4 linked regions of the Hydrogenophilus thermoluteolus genome follow. The protein of the gene in region 2 interacts with the protein of the main gene of each other region in a pairwise test. Links are inferred from orthologs where the notes say so. Each region holds a gene or a part of one and is shown on either strand. Other genes may lie near its edges. The genes, in order: grpE, groL, HPTL_RS06825 and aceE.

What was found.
Region 1: the proteins of groL (region 2) and grpE interact in binary tests that used the Escherichia coli proteins (3 or more experiments, as listed by UniProt). The link is inferred for Hydrogenophilus thermoluteolus from one-to-one orthologs.
Region 3: the proteins of groL (region 2) and HPTL_RS06825 interact in binary tests that used the Escherichia coli proteins (3 or more experiments, as listed by UniProt). The link is inferred for Hydrogenophilus thermoluteolus from one-to-one orthologs.
Region 4: the proteins of groL (region 2) and aceE interact in binary tests that used the Escherichia coli proteins (3 or more experiments, as listed by UniProt). The link is inferred for Hydrogenophilus thermoluteolus from one-to-one orthologs.

The regions. Positions count from the first base shown.
Region 1 is NZ_AP018558.1:1,276,193-1,280,107, reverse strand. The notes cover bases 1-2,702. They hold grpE (nucleotide exchange factor GrpE), read right to left. Parts: upstream 1,795-2,702; coding sequence 1,207-1,794; downstream 1-1,206. Other genes in these bases: HPTL_RS06205 (hypothetical protein), read right to left, coding at 1,975-2,702; dnaK (molecular chaperone DnaK), read right to left, coding at 1-1,141. Also shown: more of HPTL_RS06205, read right to left, coding at 2,703-3,066; HPTL_RS06200 (alpha/beta fold hydrolase), read right to left, coding at 3,115-3,825; thioredoxin TrxC, read right to left, coding at 3,822-3,915. UniProt on the Escherichia coli protein: Participates actively in the response to hyperosmotic and heat shock by preventing the aggregation of stress-denatured proteins, in association with DnaK and GrpE. It is the nucleotide exchange factor for DnaK and may function as a thermosensor.
Region 2 is NZ_AP018558.1:347,012-351,135, reverse strand. The notes cover bases 1,220-4,124. They hold groL (chaperonin GroEL), read right to left. Parts: upstream 3,540-4,124; coding sequence 1,899-3,539; downstream 1,220-1,898. Other genes in these bases: HPTL_RS01575 (class 1 fructose-bisphosphatase), read right to left, coding at 4,085-4,124; groES (co-chaperone GroES), read right to left, coding at 3,597-3,887; HPTL_RS01590 (YjfB family protein), read right to left, coding at 1,554-1,742; tgt (tRNA guanosine(34) transglycosylase Tgt), read left to right, coding at 1,220-1,445. In the rest of the region: tRNA preQ1(34) S-adenosylmethionine ribosyltransferase-isomerase QueA, read left to right, coding at 1-107; more of tgt, read left to right, coding at 183-1,219.
Region 3 is NZ_AP018558.1:1,398,025-1,402,168, forward strand. The notes cover bases 836-3,760. They hold HPTL_RS06825 (ABC transporter ATP-binding protein), read right to left. Parts: upstream 2,738-3,760; coding sequence 1,934-2,737; downstream 836-1,933. Other genes in these bases: mlaD (outer membrane lipid asymmetry maintenance protein MlaD), read right to left, coding at 836-1,153; mlaE (lipid asymmetry maintenance ABC transporter permease subunit MlaE), read right to left, coding at 1,155-1,937; HPTL_RS06830 (FlgO family outer membrane protein), read left to right, coding at 2,881-3,564; HPTL_RS06835 (FlgO family outer membrane protein), read left to right, coding at 3,564-3,760. Outside these bases: HPTL_RS06810 (MlaA family lipoprotein), read right to left, coding at 1-689; more of mlaD, read right to left, coding at 695-835; more of HPTL_RS06835, read left to right, coding at 3,761-4,144. UniProt on the Escherichia coli protein: Part of the ABC transporter complex MlaFEDB, which is involved in a phospholipid transport pathway that maintains lipid asymmetry in the outer membrane by retrograde trafficking of phospholipids from the outer membrane to the inner membrane.
Region 4 is NZ_AP018558.1:1,199,749-1,204,239, reverse strand. The notes cover bases 879-4,150. They hold aceE (pyruvate dehydrogenase (acetyl-transferring), homodimeric type), read right to left. Parts: upstream 3,776-4,150; coding sequence 1,079-3,775; downstream 879-1,078. Other genes in these bases: HPTL_RS05810 (PAS domain-containing sensor histidine kinase), read left to right, coding at 3,956-4,150; aceF (dihydrolipoyllysine-residue acetyltransferase), read right to left, coding at 879-1,066. Also shown: more of aceF, read right to left, coding at 1-878; more of HPTL_RS05810, read left to right, coding at 4,151-4,491. UniProt on the Escherichia coli protein: Component of the pyruvate dehydrogenase (PDH) complex, that catalyzes the overall conversion of pyruvate to acetyl-CoA and CO(2).

The sequences.
Region 1 (3,915 bases), 930 kb from region 2 along the record:
CCCCTTGGATCGCGGCACCGATCGCCACCGCTTCGTCCGGGTTGACGTCTTTGCGCGGTTCTTTACCGAAGAATTCTTTGACCTTTTCCTGGACCTTCGGCATCCGGGTTTGTCCGCCGACCAGGATCACCTCGTCGATGTCCTTGACGGTGAGACCCGCGTCTTTGAGCGCGATGCGGCACGGCTCGATGGTCCGCTCGATGAGGTCTTCGACGAGCGATTCGAACTTCGCCCGGGTGATCTTCATCGCCAGGTGCTTCGGCCCAGAAGCATCCGCGGTGATGTAGGGGAGGTTGACTTCGGTCTGCTGGCTCGATGAGAGCTCGATCTTCGCTTTTTCCGCCGCTTCTTTGAGGCGCTGCATCGCCAGCGGGTCTTTCTTGAGGTCTACCCCTTGCTCTTTCTGGAATTCACTGACGATGTAGTCGATCAAGCGGTTGTCGAAGTCTTCCCCGCCTAGGAAGGTGTCACCGTTCGTGGCGAGCACTTCGAACTGGTGTTCACCGTCGACTTCGGCGATTTCGATGATCGAGATGTCGAAGGTGCCACCCCCCAAGTCATAGACCGCGATTTTGCTGTCGCCGGGTTTTTTGTCCAGGCCGTAGGCGAGCGCCGCTGCGGTCGGTTCGTTGATGATCCGTTTGACTTCGAGACCGGCGATCCGCCCCGCGTCTTTCGTCGCTTGCCGTTGCGCATCGTTGAAGTATGCCGGTACGGTGATCACCGCCTCGGTGACCTCTTCGCCCAGGTAATCTTCTGCGGTCTTCTTCATTTTGCGCAAGACTTCCGCAGAAATTTGCTGCGGCGAAAGTTTCTTGCCGGTCGAGGTTTCCACCCAGGCGTCGCCGTTTTCTGCCCGAATGATCTTGTAGGGCATCAGTTTGATGTCTTTTTGCACCTCCGGGTCTTCGTAACGGCGACCGATGAGACGCTTGATCGCGTAGAAGGTGTTCGCCGCGTTGGTGACCGCTTGCCGTTTCGCCGGGGCGCCAACCAGGATTTCGCCATCCGCGGTGTAGGCAACGACCGACGGCGTGGTGCGCGCTCCTTCCGAATTTTCGATCACGCGCGGTTTGCCGTTCTCCATCACCGCGACGCAGCTGTTGGTGGTTCCCAAGTCGATACCGATGATTTTGCCCATTGTTTTCTCCTATTACCGTTTCTGTGTTGGAACTGTTTTGGTGTATGAGGGCGTTGATGAGAATTTCAAGAGCCCGATTTGGCTTTCGAGACCATCACGAGCGCCGGACGGAGCACACGTTCATGGATCAGATAGCCTTTTTGCAATACCTGCGCTACGTGGTTGGGTTCGCCGTCGGTCTCGATCATCCCGATTGCCTGGTGTAGGTTGGGGTCGAATTTGTTGCCTGCTGGATTCTCCTCTTTGATGCCGAACTGTTCGAGCGCGGCGGTGAGTTGTTTCAACGTGAGTTCGACTCCCTCACGCAGGCTTTCGACCGTTTGATTCTCTGTGGCGAGCGCCGCTTCCAGACTATCCTTCACCGGCAAGAGCGCCGCGGCGAATTTGTCGATTGCGTAGAGGCGCGCTTTGGCAATCTCTTCTTCGGCACGGCGCCGGACGTTTTCCGTTTCTGCTTTGGCACGCAACCAGGCGTCGTAGTGCTCGGCCGCTTTACGCTCTGCAATCCGCACCATCTCTTGGAGGTCGGGAACGCTGTCGGTGGGTGGCTGATGGTGCGATTCGGGCTGTGCGCCGGGAGTTACCTGGGATTCGTCGGTTTGAGGCGCTTTGCCTGCGGGAAACGTAGAGGTGGCGATGGTATCACTGCCCATGCCCGGTGCGTTCGGATCGGTATTGACGTCCGAGGTGGGGTTTGGGTTGGTTTGGGTTGCTTGGTTTTCCGGATTCGGATGTGGTGTGTTCGGGTTGGTCATACGGTTCTGCTCCCATTCCAATGGTTCAATTGTACTGGAATGGGGGCAGGGTAGTGGGATTTCAAGGGGAAGCAGCGATCACACGCGCAAGTCCAAATGGGATACCGTCCCAGCGCCACCGCTTTCCCGAAGATAAATGGTGCTGAATTGCAGCTGACCCAGCGGGTTGCCGTTGGCGTCATGGGTGGTAAAGCGTGTGGCTACGGCTTGGGTGGCCAGTGCGCCGATATCGGCGTCCCGCAGCGAAATCAGGCGGTCGGCGGCAAACGGGTGCCAGACGTAGAGCTGACCATAGGCCCCGTCCCCTTCGTCGATCCAGCCGTTGCCGTCGCTATCGAGTGTGGCCAGTTCGGCAAAACCGTCGCCCGTTGTTGGACCGAAGAGCTCTTTGCCGTCGTCGACGCGGCCGTTGCCGTTGCGGTCGAACACCAGAAACCCTTTGCCGCCTACCGGTACAGGGAGATTCACCAACGATCCGTTTCCCTGAAGATCGAATCGAAATCCGATATCAGCAAGTTCCGTGTGACTTCCTGCGAAGTCGATCACCAACGGATCTTTCATCTGCGGCGCGCGTTCCGTGGTCAGTCGGGTTGCGGCAAGTGAGACGGAAAGGCTTTCGCTGCGACTCAGCGCAAAACCCGCGGCAAATTCGATCGTCCGCCCGTCTGCGGTGCGCACGACCCCTGACGCAGAAAAGGCCAGCGCTTCGCTGCGGACGATGGTAGCGGTTGCGGTGACGGTTTCGGCACGCACCACCATGATGTCAGGTCCCGTGGTGGCGTCCTGCTGCGGTTGGGCAGGAGCCGTTGGGGAAGCGGTGGTGGCAGCGTCCGTCGTCGTGAGGGGATACTTTTCGCCGACCTCGGTTTCTACGCCAAAGAAGCGACGCAGGAGCTCCCGGATGAATCGCATCTCGGGCGTCAAGTCGCTCGAAGTTTCCCCTTCTCGGACAGGTGTCTCTTTTGTGTTCGAGGGTATTGCTCGGGCAGGAAGATTGGCAGTCGGCTCCGGGGCAAGCGCGCCGCGCTCAGTGCGCTGGCTTTGCCGCGAGCGACTGAGCGGTAGGCCGCTCGGGATGCCTTCGTAGCGGAGCCGACTGGCGGTCAGGTGACGGCTTTCGCTTTGGGTGTGGGTGGCGGCAAGGTGGAGTGCCGATTCGGTGATTCGCATCGCTGCCCTCCAGAGAGAAGAATGACAGGGGCAGCTTGGTTAACGGCATCACGAAACTAAACTTGAGACCGCTTCAACGATCGTTGCTTGGTGGCGCAGAAAGGGCGCATGGGCGGCGTTGGGGATGGGCAGCCATTTTCCTTGAGGCACGTTTTGTGCGATGGCTTCACCTGCAGCACACGGAATGAGGGGGTCGTTCTCCCCGTGAATGACGAGGACCGGGGTCGTAATGGAGGGGAGTTCTGCGCGCAGATCGACCGTAGCCAGCCAATCGAGCCCGGCAAGCAGGATCTCCAGCGACGGGGCGGGGTCGGCTGTAGCCAGAATTTCGGCGGTCAGGGTTTTGCTCTCCGGTTCGCCGCGGTTGAAGCCGCCGACGAAACGGGGCAACATCGCCGGTTCGTCCTCGGCGATCGCGGCGCGAAACTCGGCAAGCGCTTCAGGCGTCAGCCCATGGGACCACCCGTCGCGTGTCACGAACGAGGGCGTGCCGCCGATCACGACCACGCCGCCGATGTGGTGCGGTGCGCGCGCCGCTGCCGCGAGCGCAATCATGGCGCCCAAGGACCAACCAACCAGAACGGTTCCTGGCAAAACCGTAGCGATCAGACGGGTAACCGCGTCAGCAAAGTCCGCCGTGAAGGGGGTTTCCCGGTACCCAGGAAGGTCATACCACTCTGCACCCAACGCGTTCGCCAAAGGGGCAAGCGGCCCGCGTCCAAGCCGCCATCCCGGTATTAGGGTAATCGGTGGGTTCATTGCAAATGTCCTTGTAACCAAGAAAGAAGACGTCCGGCATCCATCGCGCCGCTTTGCCGCGCGATTTCCCGTCCGCGGACAAAAAGTGCG
Region 2 (4,124 bases):
CGTACCGGCACGCACTCGCAGGCGACTACCGCTTCTTCAGCTACGGCGACGCGATGTTCCTGCCGCAACGCTACGACACGGATTGGGCGCCGCATGAAACCCATTGACCCCAGAAGCAAACAGCAGAAGCACGGTCCGATCGCTGGCGTTCCCTGCCGCGAGACACACTGGAAAGCGCACCGATGAACGATCGACCCCCTTACCCTGACGTTGGCACACCATGCGAACCGGTGCCCTTGCAACGCGTACCCACCCTCCCAAACGCTGCGCAACCCCAAGACCTACCGGATGCGCCAGACGCAACGGACGCGCCAACTCCGCCACCGCGCGCCGCTTTCACGCTGCTTGCCCGCTCGGGGGCGGCGCGGCGCGGGCGGTTGCGCCTACGGCGCGGAACCGTCGAAACCCCCGCGTTCATGCCGGTGGGCACCTACGGCACCGTCAAAGCGATGACCCCAGCGATGCTCGAAGCGATCGGTGCGCAGATCATCCTGGGCAATACTTTCCACCTCTGGTTGCGCCCGGGTCTGGAGGTGATCCAGCGCTTTCAGGGACTCCACCGTTTCATCGGTTGGAACCGCCCCATCCTCACCGATTCGGGCGGCTTTCAGGTTTTTTCTTTGGGCGCGCTGCGTAAAATCAGCGAAGAAGGGGTTCGTTTCGCCTCCCCGATCGACGGCAGCAAGCGGTTCCTCACCCCTGAAGGCGCGATCGAAATTCAGACGGTGCTCGATTCGGACATCGCGATGGTCTTCGACGAATGCACGCCCTACCCCGCGACCTTCGACGAAGCGGCGGCGTCGATGCAGCGGTCGCTACGCTGGGCCCAGCGGTGCCGAACCGCGTTCGACCAGCAGGGAAACCCCAATGCGCTTTTCGGGATCGTGCAAGGGGGCATGTACGAGCCGTTACGCGACGCGTCACTGGCCGGATTGCTGGAGATTGGCTTTCACGGCTACGCCATTGGCGGTCTTTCGGTGGGCGAACCCAAAGCGGAGATGGTCCGCATCCTGGCCCATACGGCACCGCAGCTACCGGAAAACCAGGCGCGCTATCTGATGGGCGTGGGCACGCCCGAAGACCTCATCGTGGGCGTACAGCATGGGATCGACCTCTTCGACTGCGTGATGCCCACCCGCAACGCGCGCAACGGCCACCTCTTTACCCGATACGGGGACATCAAGATCAAACAGGCACGCTACCGCCACGACACCGAACCCCTCGACCCAACCTGTGACTGCTACACCTGCCGCCATTTCAGCCGCGCCTACCTGCACCACCTCTTCCGCGCCGGCGAGATTTTGGGTAGCATCCTCAACACCATCCACAATCTCCGCTACTACCAGAATCTGATGGCGGAATTGCGCACGGCGATCGAACACGACACCTTTGCCGAAACCGCTGCGCGCTTGCTGCGTGACCGGCAGGAGGGAAACCGCGCGTGAACGCTCCGCAGCCGATCGGGCTACGGAGCGTACCGCTTACCGCTGCCCGCTTCGGTTTGCAGGCGGGAGCGCACGAACGCAGACCGTTACCGCGCCGAAACGCACCGATTACGCTTTCACGTCGACGGTGTTGCCCAAATGGGGCGGGTTGCTCGGTTGCGGCAACGCGGCCAAAAGCGATAGCGCCGTCTGCTCTTGTACGTCGTTGATTTTCTTCAAGACGGCGGTTTGAATCGCCGTGGTCACCTGATTCTGCTGCAGCACGTTCGCGATCTGGGTTACATCCATGGTATCCATCGTCTGCTCCGGCGCCCTTGGCGCTTTTCATTCTATTGGGTTAACGGCAGAAATGCCAATTACTTGAGCTATTTGAAGACATGCTCGCGAAAACAAAAAAATCCCACCCCCATTGGGGGTGGGATCGTGATGCTGTTTTGAGGAAACAGGAACCGATCAGAAGTCCATGTCACCCATACCAGCGCCCGCGCCCGGCGCAGCGGCTTTTTCATCTTTCGGCGCTTCAGCGATCATGCACTCGGTGGTGAGCATGAGGCCAGCGACCGACGCGGCGTTTTGCAGCGCCGAGCGGGTGACTTTGGTCGGGTCGAGCACACCCATTTCGATCATGTCACCGAATTCGCCGGTTGCGGCGTTGTAGCCATAGTTGCCCTTGCCTTCGAGCACCTTCGCGACGATCACGCTCGGCTCTTCACCCGCGTTCGCGACGATCTCGCGCAGCGGCTGCTCGACCGCGCGAAGCACGATCTTGATCCCGGCTTCCTGGTCGGGGTTGTCGCCCTTGAGCCCTTTCGCGACCGCCGCTTCACGGGCACGCAGGAGCGCCACGCCACCACCCGGCACGATCCCTTCTTCGACCGCGGCGCGGGTTGCATGCAGCGCGTCTTCGACGCGCGCTTTTTTCTCTTTCATTTCGACTTCGGTGGCGGCACCGACTTTGATCACCGCAACGCCACCCGCGAGCTTCGCGACACGCTCTTGCAGTTTTTCGCGGTCGTAGTCGCTCGTGGCTTCTTCGATCTGCACGCGGATCTCTTTGACGCGCGCTTGGATCTTCGCCGGGTCGCCCGCACCGTCGATGATCGTGGTGTGCTCTTTCGCCACTTCGACACGCTTGGCTTGACCCAGATCTTCGAGGGTCGCCTTTTCGAGCGAAAGACCGACCTCTTCGGAGATCACGGTACCGCCGGTGAGGATCGCGATGTCTTGCAGCATCGCTTTGCGACGATCACCGAAGCCCGGCGCTTTGACCGCGCAGGTCTTGAGGATGCCGCGCAGGTTGTTCACCACGAGCGTGGCAAGGGCTTCGCCTTCGACGTCTTCCGCGATGATCAGGAGCGGCCGGCCCGCTTTCGCCACTTGTTCGAGCACCGGCAAGAGGTCGCGGATGTTGCTGATCTTCTTGTCGTGCAAGAGGATGTAGGGGTTGTCGAGCACCGCGACTTGCTTGTCGGGGTTGTTGATGAAGTAGGGCGAGAGGTAGCCGCGGTCGAACTGCATCCCTTCGACCACTTCGAGCTCGTTTTCGAGGCTCTTGCCGTCTTCGACGGTGATCACCCCCTCTTTGCCCACTTTGTCCATCGCTTGTGCGATGATCTCGCCGATCGAGCTGTCGGCGTTCGCCGAGATCGTACCCACTTGCGCGATCTCTTTGGTGGTCGAGCAGGGTTTGGAGATCGCTTTCAGCTCTTCGACGATCGCGGTCACCGCCTTGTCGATCCCGCGCTTGAGGTCCATCGGGTTCATCCCGGCGGCGACGTACTTCATCCCTTCGCGCACGATCGCTTGTGCAAGCACGGTAGCGGTGGTCGTCCCGTCACCGGCGACGTCAGCGGTCTTCGAGGCCACCTCTTTGACCATCTGCGCGCCCATGTTTTCGAACTTGTCTTTGAGTTCGATCTCTTTGGCGACGGTGACGCCGTCCTTGGTGACGATCGGCGCGCCGAAGCTGCGCTCGATCACGACGTTACGCCCTTTCGGCCCCAACGTGGTTTTCACCGCATTGGCAAGGAGGTTGACCCCTGCAACCAGGCGTTCACGCGCACTGTCGTGGAATTTGACTTCTTTGGCTGCCATTGTTTCTGCTCCTTCGTGATTGGGTTGGTTTCGCGTTTTGATGCGTTGCCCAACGGATTACGCTTCGATCACTGCCATGATGTCGTCTTCACGCAACACCAGGAGCTCTTCGCCCTCGACCTTCACGGTCTGGCCCGCGTATTTGCCGAAGAGCACTTTGTCGCCCACTTTCACCGCCATCGGGCGTTTGCTGCCATCGTCGAGAATCTTGCCGTCCCCCACGGCGAGCACTTCGCCCTGATCCGGTTTCTCCCCAGCGGTATCGGGGATCACGATCCCACTGGCGGTTTTGCGTTCAGCTTCGATACGTTTGACGACGACACGGTCATGCAACGGACGCAGTTTCATGACAGACCTCTCCTTTTTCCTTGTGACACAGTTTTCCCAGCGGGTGGAGTGTTGTTAGCACTCGCACCTAACGAGTGCTAATGATAGGGTAGGTGCTCAAAAAAATCAAGGGGGCAATCGCCCCCTTTGCGTATCGATCGGGATCGGCTGGCGCAACGACCTGCTCTAGCGGGCCCGTCAGCCGCATGCGACGGCTTTCAGGAACGCATTTCGCGATGGTATTGCGCGACGCGTTCG
Region 3 (4,144 bases), 1.1 Mb from region 2 along the record:
TCGATCGCCGCATCCGCCTGGGCATCGAGCGGCAACAGCCGTGCCCGGGTTTCGACGATATCGAGACTCTTGACCGCGAACCGCGCGGTGTCATCCTCAAGGTGGGTGGTGGGATCACCGAATCGATCGACTGGCCATGCGGCGGCGTCGCGTAAGGTTCTTGGTCCCAGAATAGGAAGTACCAGGTACGGGCCGCTCCCCACGCCCCAACGCGCCAGTGTCTGGCCAAAATCTTCGTTGTGTTTGGGGAGCCCGGCTTCCGACGCGATATCGAGGAGGCCGAACAACCCGAAGGTGGAGTTGAATGCAAAGCGCATCCAGTCGTTTGCTGCGGCACCGGGTTTGCCTTGCAACAAATTGTTGAACCCGATCCAGAGATCCCCCAGGTTTCCGAAGAAGTTGCTCACCCCTTTTTTCACCGGTTCCGGCGCCACGGTGTCATACGCTTGCGCCACGGGCTTCACCACCGCACGATCGAGCGCCTCATTCACCGCGAACATCGTGCGGTTGAACCCTTCCCATGGGTCGACTGGCGTTGCGCGCACCGCGGCGTTCGTCGACGGCGCATCCGCGCTAACCCCGCCCCGCTGAACGGCGGTCGCACAGCCGCTCAGCGCAACCGCGAGCGCCCCGATCGCCACCGCGCACCCCAGCCAAGAACCGAAACTTCTTTGCGTCATGTGCCGCATGCGCTTCACTCCGCCGCCTTATTGACCAAAAACTGGCCGATCAATTTTTCCAATACCACCGCCGATTGCGTCAGCAAAATGCGGTCGCCATCCTGGAGGTTTTCCAGATCCGCGCCCGCTTCGATCCCCACGTACTGTTCCCCCAGCAACCCCGCGGTCAAAATGCTCGCGCTCGAATCCTTCGGAAAGGGGATATTCCTGCTGAGTTCCATCGTCACCTCAGCGCGGTAGCTCTTCGGATCGAGCCGAATCGCGGTCACCCTTCCAACCAACACCCCGGCACTCTTCACCGGCGCTTTCACCTTTAATCCGCCGATATTGTCGAAATAGGCGACGACGCGGATCGTCTCGCCGTCGATCCGCGACGTTGCGGCACCGGAGACCTCGAACGCGAGGAAAAAGAGCGCCGCGACCCCCAGCAAAACGAACAGTCCGACCAAAACGTCCCAACTCTTGCGTTCCATCTCACCGTCCAATGAACATGAATGCGGTCAGCACGAAATCGGCCGCCAACACGGCCAACGCCCCATAGACCACGGTTTTGGTGATCGCCCGCGAAACGCCTTCCGCGGTCGGCGTACAACTCCACCCTTGAAAAACGGCGATCCAGGTGACGATCACCCCAAAGACGAAACTTTTCACGATGCCGTTGCGCACGTCTGCATCGAAATCGACCGCGTTCTGCATCTGCGACCAGAAGGTCCCGTGATCGACACCGATCACCACCACCCCAATGAACCAGCCGCCCAAAATCCCTACCGCGGAAAAGATTCCCGCGAGTAACGGCATCGCAATCACCCCCGCCCAGAATTTCGGAGCGATGACGCGCGCGATCGGGTTCACCGCCATCACATCCATCGCGTCGAGCTGCTCAGTGGCCTTCATCAGTCCGATTTCCGCGGTCATCGCGCTGCCGGCGCGGCTTGCGAACAACAACGCAGCAACCACCGGCCCGAGTTCGCGCAGCAGCGAGAGCGCCACCACCCCGCCCAGCGCGGTCTCCGAGCCGAAACGTTGAAGCGTATCATACCCTTGCAGCCCCAACACCAAACCGACGAACGCCCCCGAAACCACGATGATCAGGATCGACAGCACTCCGGCGAAATAGAGGTCACGGATGAGCAACGGCACCCGGCGAAACGTCATGCCGGAGTGGCGCAACAACGCGATCACGAACCGCGCTGCAAACCCCAGTTGCACCACCGTGTCGATCGTTGCCTGCCCCAGGCGCGCAACTGCGTTGATCATATCTCCTCCATCAGCGCTTCGGCAAGCGGCGGCGCCGGATAGTGGAAAGGGGCAGGCCCGTCGATTTCGCCATGGACGAACTGGCGCACGTAGGGATCGCTCGCGTTGCGGATTGCATCCGGCGTACCGTGCGCGACGATGTGCCCGCGCGAGACGAAATAGACATAGTCGACCAACGCGAGCGATTCGACCACATCGTGGGTGACCACTACCGACGCTGCACCGAGCGCATCGTTCAGACGGCGAATCAGCGTTCCGATCGTCGCGAGCGAAATCGGGTCGAGCCCCGCGAACGGTTCGTCATAGAGGATCAACTCCGGATCGAGCGCAATCGCGCGGGCCAGCGCCACCCGCCGCGCCATACCGCCCGAAAGCTCACTCGTTTTCAAGCGCGCGGCGCCCCGCAACCCAACCGCTTCCAGTTTCAGCAACACCAGGTCGCGGATCAGCGGCTCCGGCAACCGGGTATGCTCTCTGAGCGGGAATGCGACGTTTTCGAATACGTCGAGATCGGTAAAGAGCGCCCCGAATTGAAAGAGCATCCCGATACGGCGCCGCAGCGCGTAGCGTTGCGCTTCCGAGGCTTGATCGAGCCGGACACCCAAAACCTCGACGGTGCCGGACCATGGGCGTAATTGCCCGGTCAAGAGGCGCAGCAGCGTCGTCTTGCCCGAACCCGACCCCCCCATGATCGCGACCACCTGGCCGCGATGAACGGTGAAGTCGATGCCGTGCAGGATCTGCCGCGTCCCATACCCGGCGTCAACCCCGGACAACGAAGCGACCAATCGTTCTGTCACGCAATAAGCCATTTTTGAGCGAAGTCCTCATTATACCTGATCGGCAACGTGCGCAATTGCGCGCGTTTTTCCCCGTAAAATCCCCTAAAGTTTTTCGCTGGGTTGCCGATAATCGAGGCAAAGCACCATCAGGAGTCGAAAGCATGACACCGCGTTCTCTCTTAGGGGTTCTCTTTGCGGCACTCACGGCTGCCGGCTGTTCGTCGGTCACGGTGAGCGCACATCAAGAAACCCCCAACCCAACCGCGAATGGTGCGCGACACGAAGCCGTCGCATCCGAGTACGGCGCTGCCATGCCGTCGATCGAAATGCGCCCGGCGTTCCGCCCGCACCGTCAAGCGACCGCAGCCCCGCTTTCGGTTACCGAAGCGCTCAACTTGATGGCGGAACAGCTCGACGCCAATACCAAACACAAGAGCGCCTATCCCGCAGTGCTCGCCGCGACGTTCGTGAACCTGGACCGGATCGACGACACCTCACCGCTCGGGCGGCTGCTTACCGAAGGGCTGGTCGCGCGCTTGCAGGTTCGTGGCTGGAACCTCTATGACGTGCGCCTCAGTAAAGCGGTTGCGGTCACGCCAGAGGGCGAGTTCGTCCTCTCCCGCGATCCCAAGCGGCTCGAATACCAGTATGCGGCTGCGGCCGTACTCACGGGCACTTACACCGTGACCAGTAACGAGGTCATTCTCCACGCACGGATCACCGATGTCGCAACCGGCGTCGTGGTGGCCAGCTCTGAAGTGCGGCTTCCCATCGACGACGAGGTAGCCCATCTCCTCACCGATCACGACAGCCTGCGCCCGATGCGGATCATTCGGGGCCACTGATGCGGCAACGCCCTGACCGCAGTCACGTGACGAGACGGCACCAGTGGCTGCAACGCTTCGCGATGGTCGCACTAGCGAGTACGCTCGCAGCGTGCGCGCAGTCGGCCGTTGTCGAACCGCGCACAGAATCGCTGAGCGATTGCGCCACGTTACTGCACGAGCGGCTGGGTGCAGACGCCGCGCAACTGTGCGGCTGCCAGGGCTTGGCGTGCACGACCCCGGTGGTCATCACCGATTTCGTCGCCGTTGACGATTACCGGTCGCAACGGCTCGGCAAACGCCTTGGAGAAGAGTTTCGCTTGGCGTGGCAACAACGTTGCCAGCGCCCGGTCCGTACCGTCGAACTGGCAGCCGACTTTCGCCTCGATGAAACCGGGCTGCGCGCGCTCACCCGCGACGTCGCGCAATTGATGACCACGACCACCGCGGACCCGCTCGCTTTCGTCGGCACCTACCGTTTGGAAGGAACCGAGCGCATCCGCTATTTCATCCGCCAAGTCCACCTGCCCACGCAAACCACCACGACCATGGCAGGAGGTTACTTGCCGCGCCGCTGTATCGACCCCCTGACGCCGCTGCC
Region 4 (4,491 bases), 850 kb from region 2 along the record:
GCGGCAAGTCGAGCGCAAAACCGCCACTGGTTACCGCGGGGGTTTTGCCTGGGACCACGCCGCTCGTCATCGCCGCTTTGACGAAATTGCGGACATCCTCTTTGCGGATCCGGCCGTTCGGACCGGTTGGGGTGACAAAGCGCAGGTCTACGCCCAGCTCCCGGGCATAAGCGCGAACGGCGGGACTCGCATGGACCTTCGCACCCAACGAAACGCCGGGTAACGGCTCGGCCAGTGACGGCGCGGCCGGCGCTCGCGACGCGGGTGCGGCGGCTGTGCCCACTGAAGACGAAGCCGACACCGTTTGCGCGGGCGTGGGCGCTGGCGTAGCTGACGTGGCTGGCGTTGGCGAAGATTCTGTTTTGGGTTGTGCGGAGGTACTTGGGGAAGCCTCTGGGGGCGCAACGTGGCTTTCGTCCGGGACGACGATCGCAACCACGTCCCCTTCGTTGACCTTGTCGCCCACTTTGACGCGCACTGCTTTCACGACCCCCGCGACCGTAGCTGGGACATCCATCGTGGCCTTTTCGGATTCCAACGTACAGATCGGATCATCGACCGCGACCCTTTGCCCCGGGGCAATCATCACTTCGATCACCGGTACGTCGTGGAAGTCCCCGATATCGGGAATCACGAGCGCGACTTCTTGCGGTTGGGTCGAGGGGGGTACGGTTGCGCCTGCGGCTGCAGGCGATTCGGCCGACGCTGGGGCAGATGCGGCGGGTGCAGAGACTGCGCTGGGTTCGGTTGCGCTGCTTGGTGCCGCGTCGCTGGCTTGCGCTGCTGTCGCTGTGGCCGACGTCGCGGATTCGGCCTCCCCAGAGGCCTCGGTTTCGATCACGACCAATGGCGTGCCTTCATTGACTTTGTCGCCGACCTGCACCTTCACTTCTTTGACGATACCGGCAACGGTGGACGGGACGTCCATCGTCGCTTTTTCGGATTCCAGCGTACAGAGGGGGTCATCCACAGCGACGCGTTGTCCGGGCGTGACCAAAACCTCGATGACGGGAACGTCGTGAAAGTCGCCAATATCGGGGACGGTAACGGTTACCAATTTGCTCATCGCCGCTCCTCCTTACACCAGGCGGGGGTTGGGTTTTTCAGGATCGATGCCGTATTTGACGAGTGCTGCGGCAACCAGCTTGCGATCGATCTCCCCATCGTCGGCAAGCGCTTTCAATGCGGCGATCGTGATCCAGTGTCGATCCACTTCGAAGAAGTGGCGCAACTTCTCGCGGGTATCGGAACGCCCAAACCCGTCGGTACCCAGTGTGAGATACGTTCGTTTGACGAAAGGCCGAATCTGTTCGGCAAAGAGACGGACGTAGTCGGTTGCCGCTACGACCGGCCCCGGATGGTTCTCGAGCTTCTGCTCGACGTGGGACTTGCGGGGCGCTTCCAACGGGTGGAGGAGGTTCCAGCGGACACAGTCGTGGCCATCGCGCGCCAATTCGGTGAAACTTGGGCAGCTCCAGACGTCTGCGGCTACGTTCCAGTCACGCGCGAGCAACTCTGCGGCAGCGATCGCTTCGCGTAGGATCGCCCCCGACCCCATGAGCTGGACACGCGGACCGTCGAGGTTGTCCGGCGCGGCCTGGAAGAGATACATCCCTTTGAGGATATCCTCACGGACCGTCTCGCTTTCCGGCATCGGCGGATGTTCGTAGTTTTCGTTGAGCACCGTGATGTAATAGAAAACATCCTCTTGTTCTGCGACCATGCGCCGCAACCCTTCTTGAACGATCACGGCGACTTCGTATTGGAAGGTGGGGTCGTAGCTTACACAATTGGGGACAGCGGCAGAGAGCAGATGGCTGTGGCCGTCTTCGTGCTGCAGCCCTTCACCGTTCAACGTGGTTCGACCCGAGGTGCCGCCGATCAGGAACCCGCGGGTGCGCTGATCCGCTGCGGCCCAAATGAGGTCCATGGTGCGCTGGAAGCCGAACATCGAATAGAAGATGTAGAACGGGATCATCGGCACGCCATGGACGCTGTAGCTCGTTCCAGCGGCGATGAAGTCGCAGACGGCTCCCGCTTCGTTGATCCCTTCTTGAAGGATTTGGCCGTCGCGTGACTCTTTGTAGAACATCAACTGGTCGTGGTCTTCGGGAACGTATTTTTGCCCCTCTTGGCTCCAGATCCCGAACTGACGGAACATCCCTTCCATCCCGAACGTCCGCGATTCGTCGGGTACGATGGGGACAATGTGTTTGCCGAGCTGTTTGTCGCGCATCAGTTGGATCATGATGCGCACGAGTGCCATCGTCGTGGAGATTTCCCGCCCCGGTCCCGTTCCGGCAAAGAAACTTTTGAATGCATCGAGCGGGGGAACCGGCAAGGTGATTTCGGATTTCGTTCGACGCTGCGGGAGATAGCCCCCAAGCGCTTGCCGCCGCTCCTGCATGTAGCGGTATTCAGCCGAGTCGGGTGCAAAGGTCAGGAACGGCAGTTCATCGAGTTTGTCGTCGGGCACAGGCAGTTGGAAACGATCGCGGAAGCGGCGGATCGCGTCGTGATCCATCTTCTTTGCCTGGTGGGCGATGTTCATCGCTTCGCCCGCTTGTCCCATTCCGTATCCTTTGATTGTCTTCGCAAGGATCACGGTGGGTTGCCCTTTATGTTCGACCGCAGCTTTGTACGCGGCAAAGACTTTGAAAATGTCATGACCGCCGCGGTTGAGCTGCCAGATCTCTTCGTCGGTCCAGTCGGCAACGAGCGCTTTCAGTTCGGGGGTATTGAAGAAGTGCTCCCGGACGTACGCACCGTCTTTCGCTTTGAACGTCTGGTAGTCCCCGTCGCAGAGCTCCATCATCCGCCGTCGGAGGGCACCGGTTTTGTCGCGAGCAAAGAGCGCGTCCCAATGGGTACCCCAGATCACTTTGATCACGTTCCAACCCGCACCCCGGAATTCCGCTTCGAGCTCCTGGATGATCTTTCCGTTGCCGCGCACCGGCCCGTCGAGCCGTTGCAAATTGCAATTGATCACGAAAATCAGGTTGTCGAGCTTTTCCCGTGCTGCCATTCCGATCGCGCCAAGGGTTTCGACTTCGTCGGTTTCCCCATCCCCGATGAAGCACCACACTTTGCGCTGTTCGTGTTTTGCCGGATCGACCAGGCCACGGGTGATCAGATATTTGATGAAACGGGCTTGGTAGATGGCTTGGATCGGGCCCAGCCCCATCGAAACCGTGGGAAACTGCCAGAACTGAGGCATCAGCCAGGGGTGCGGATAGGAAGAGAGCCCTTTCCCGTCGACTTCGCGCCGGAAGTTGATCATCTGCTCTTCGGTCAATCGCCCAAGCAGAAAAGCACGTGCATAGATTCCCGGGGCCGAGTGCCCTTGGAAGTAGACGAGGTCGCCGCCGTGGTCTTCGGTTGGCGCGTGGAAGAAGTGGTTGAAGCCAACGTCGTAGAGCACCGCTGCCGAAGCAAACGAGGCGATGTGGCCACCCACGTTGCTGTCGCGATTGGCGCGAACAACCATCGCCATCGCATTCCATCGGATGTAGGAATGGATTTTGATTTCGAGATCCGGGTCACCCGGGTACGGGGGTTGTTTATCGGCAGGGATCGTGTTGACGTATGCCGTATTGGCGGAATAGGGGATGTCGGCACCGTGTTCGCGCGCTTCACTGATCAGCGATTCGATCAGATAGTGCGCGCGCTCCGGCCCTTCGTGCTCGATCACGCCATCGAGCGCTTCCAACCATTCTTGGGTCTCTTCAGGATCGGGATCGTTTTGCAGAATGATTTGACGATGACGTTCAGCCATGGTGGTCCCTCCTAGGTCTTACTGGTGGTCATTCCGTATGCTAAAACAAAATTCCACGATATGCAATACTGCAGTGCAGCAATCGCGTTGCCGCAGTTTCCATGCCCCCCATGATAGGATTCGCGGCACCCGAAAGCAAAAACCATTCGATGATGCAATGAGACGTAACAAGGAATGGGCATGAATCAGCCCGATACCTTCGCGATGGTCGCGATTGCGCTGTTGACGGCGGCCGTGGTTTGGTTGAGTTGGCTCCAGCGCCGGCAACACCTTCGGCTGCAACGGCTGCTTCGGGAGCGCGATCGGCTCTTCCACTTTTCTTTGGATTTGTTGGCGCTCTTGACCCCTAAAGGGGAGTTCCAGCAATGTAACGCTGCATTTACCCGGGTGTTGGGTTATACCGAGCGGTTGCTGCTGGGGAAATCGCTCTTCGATCTCACGGTGCGTGACGATTGGCCGCACGTCGACGAAGCAATGGCTTTTCTGCGGCAAGGCGAACCGGCTTCCTTCACGGTTCGCATGAAGACCCTCAACGGCGCGCATCGCTGGCTCTCTTGGCACATCAACCCGGCGCCAGACGATGGGGTTTGGTTTGCCGCTGCCCACGATGTCACCCAACAAAAAGAGGTAGAAGCTGCGTTGCGCTCCGAAATGGCGTTTCGCCGAGCCATGGAATCGTCGGTGAGCCTTGGACTGCGCGCGACCGACCTCGAAGG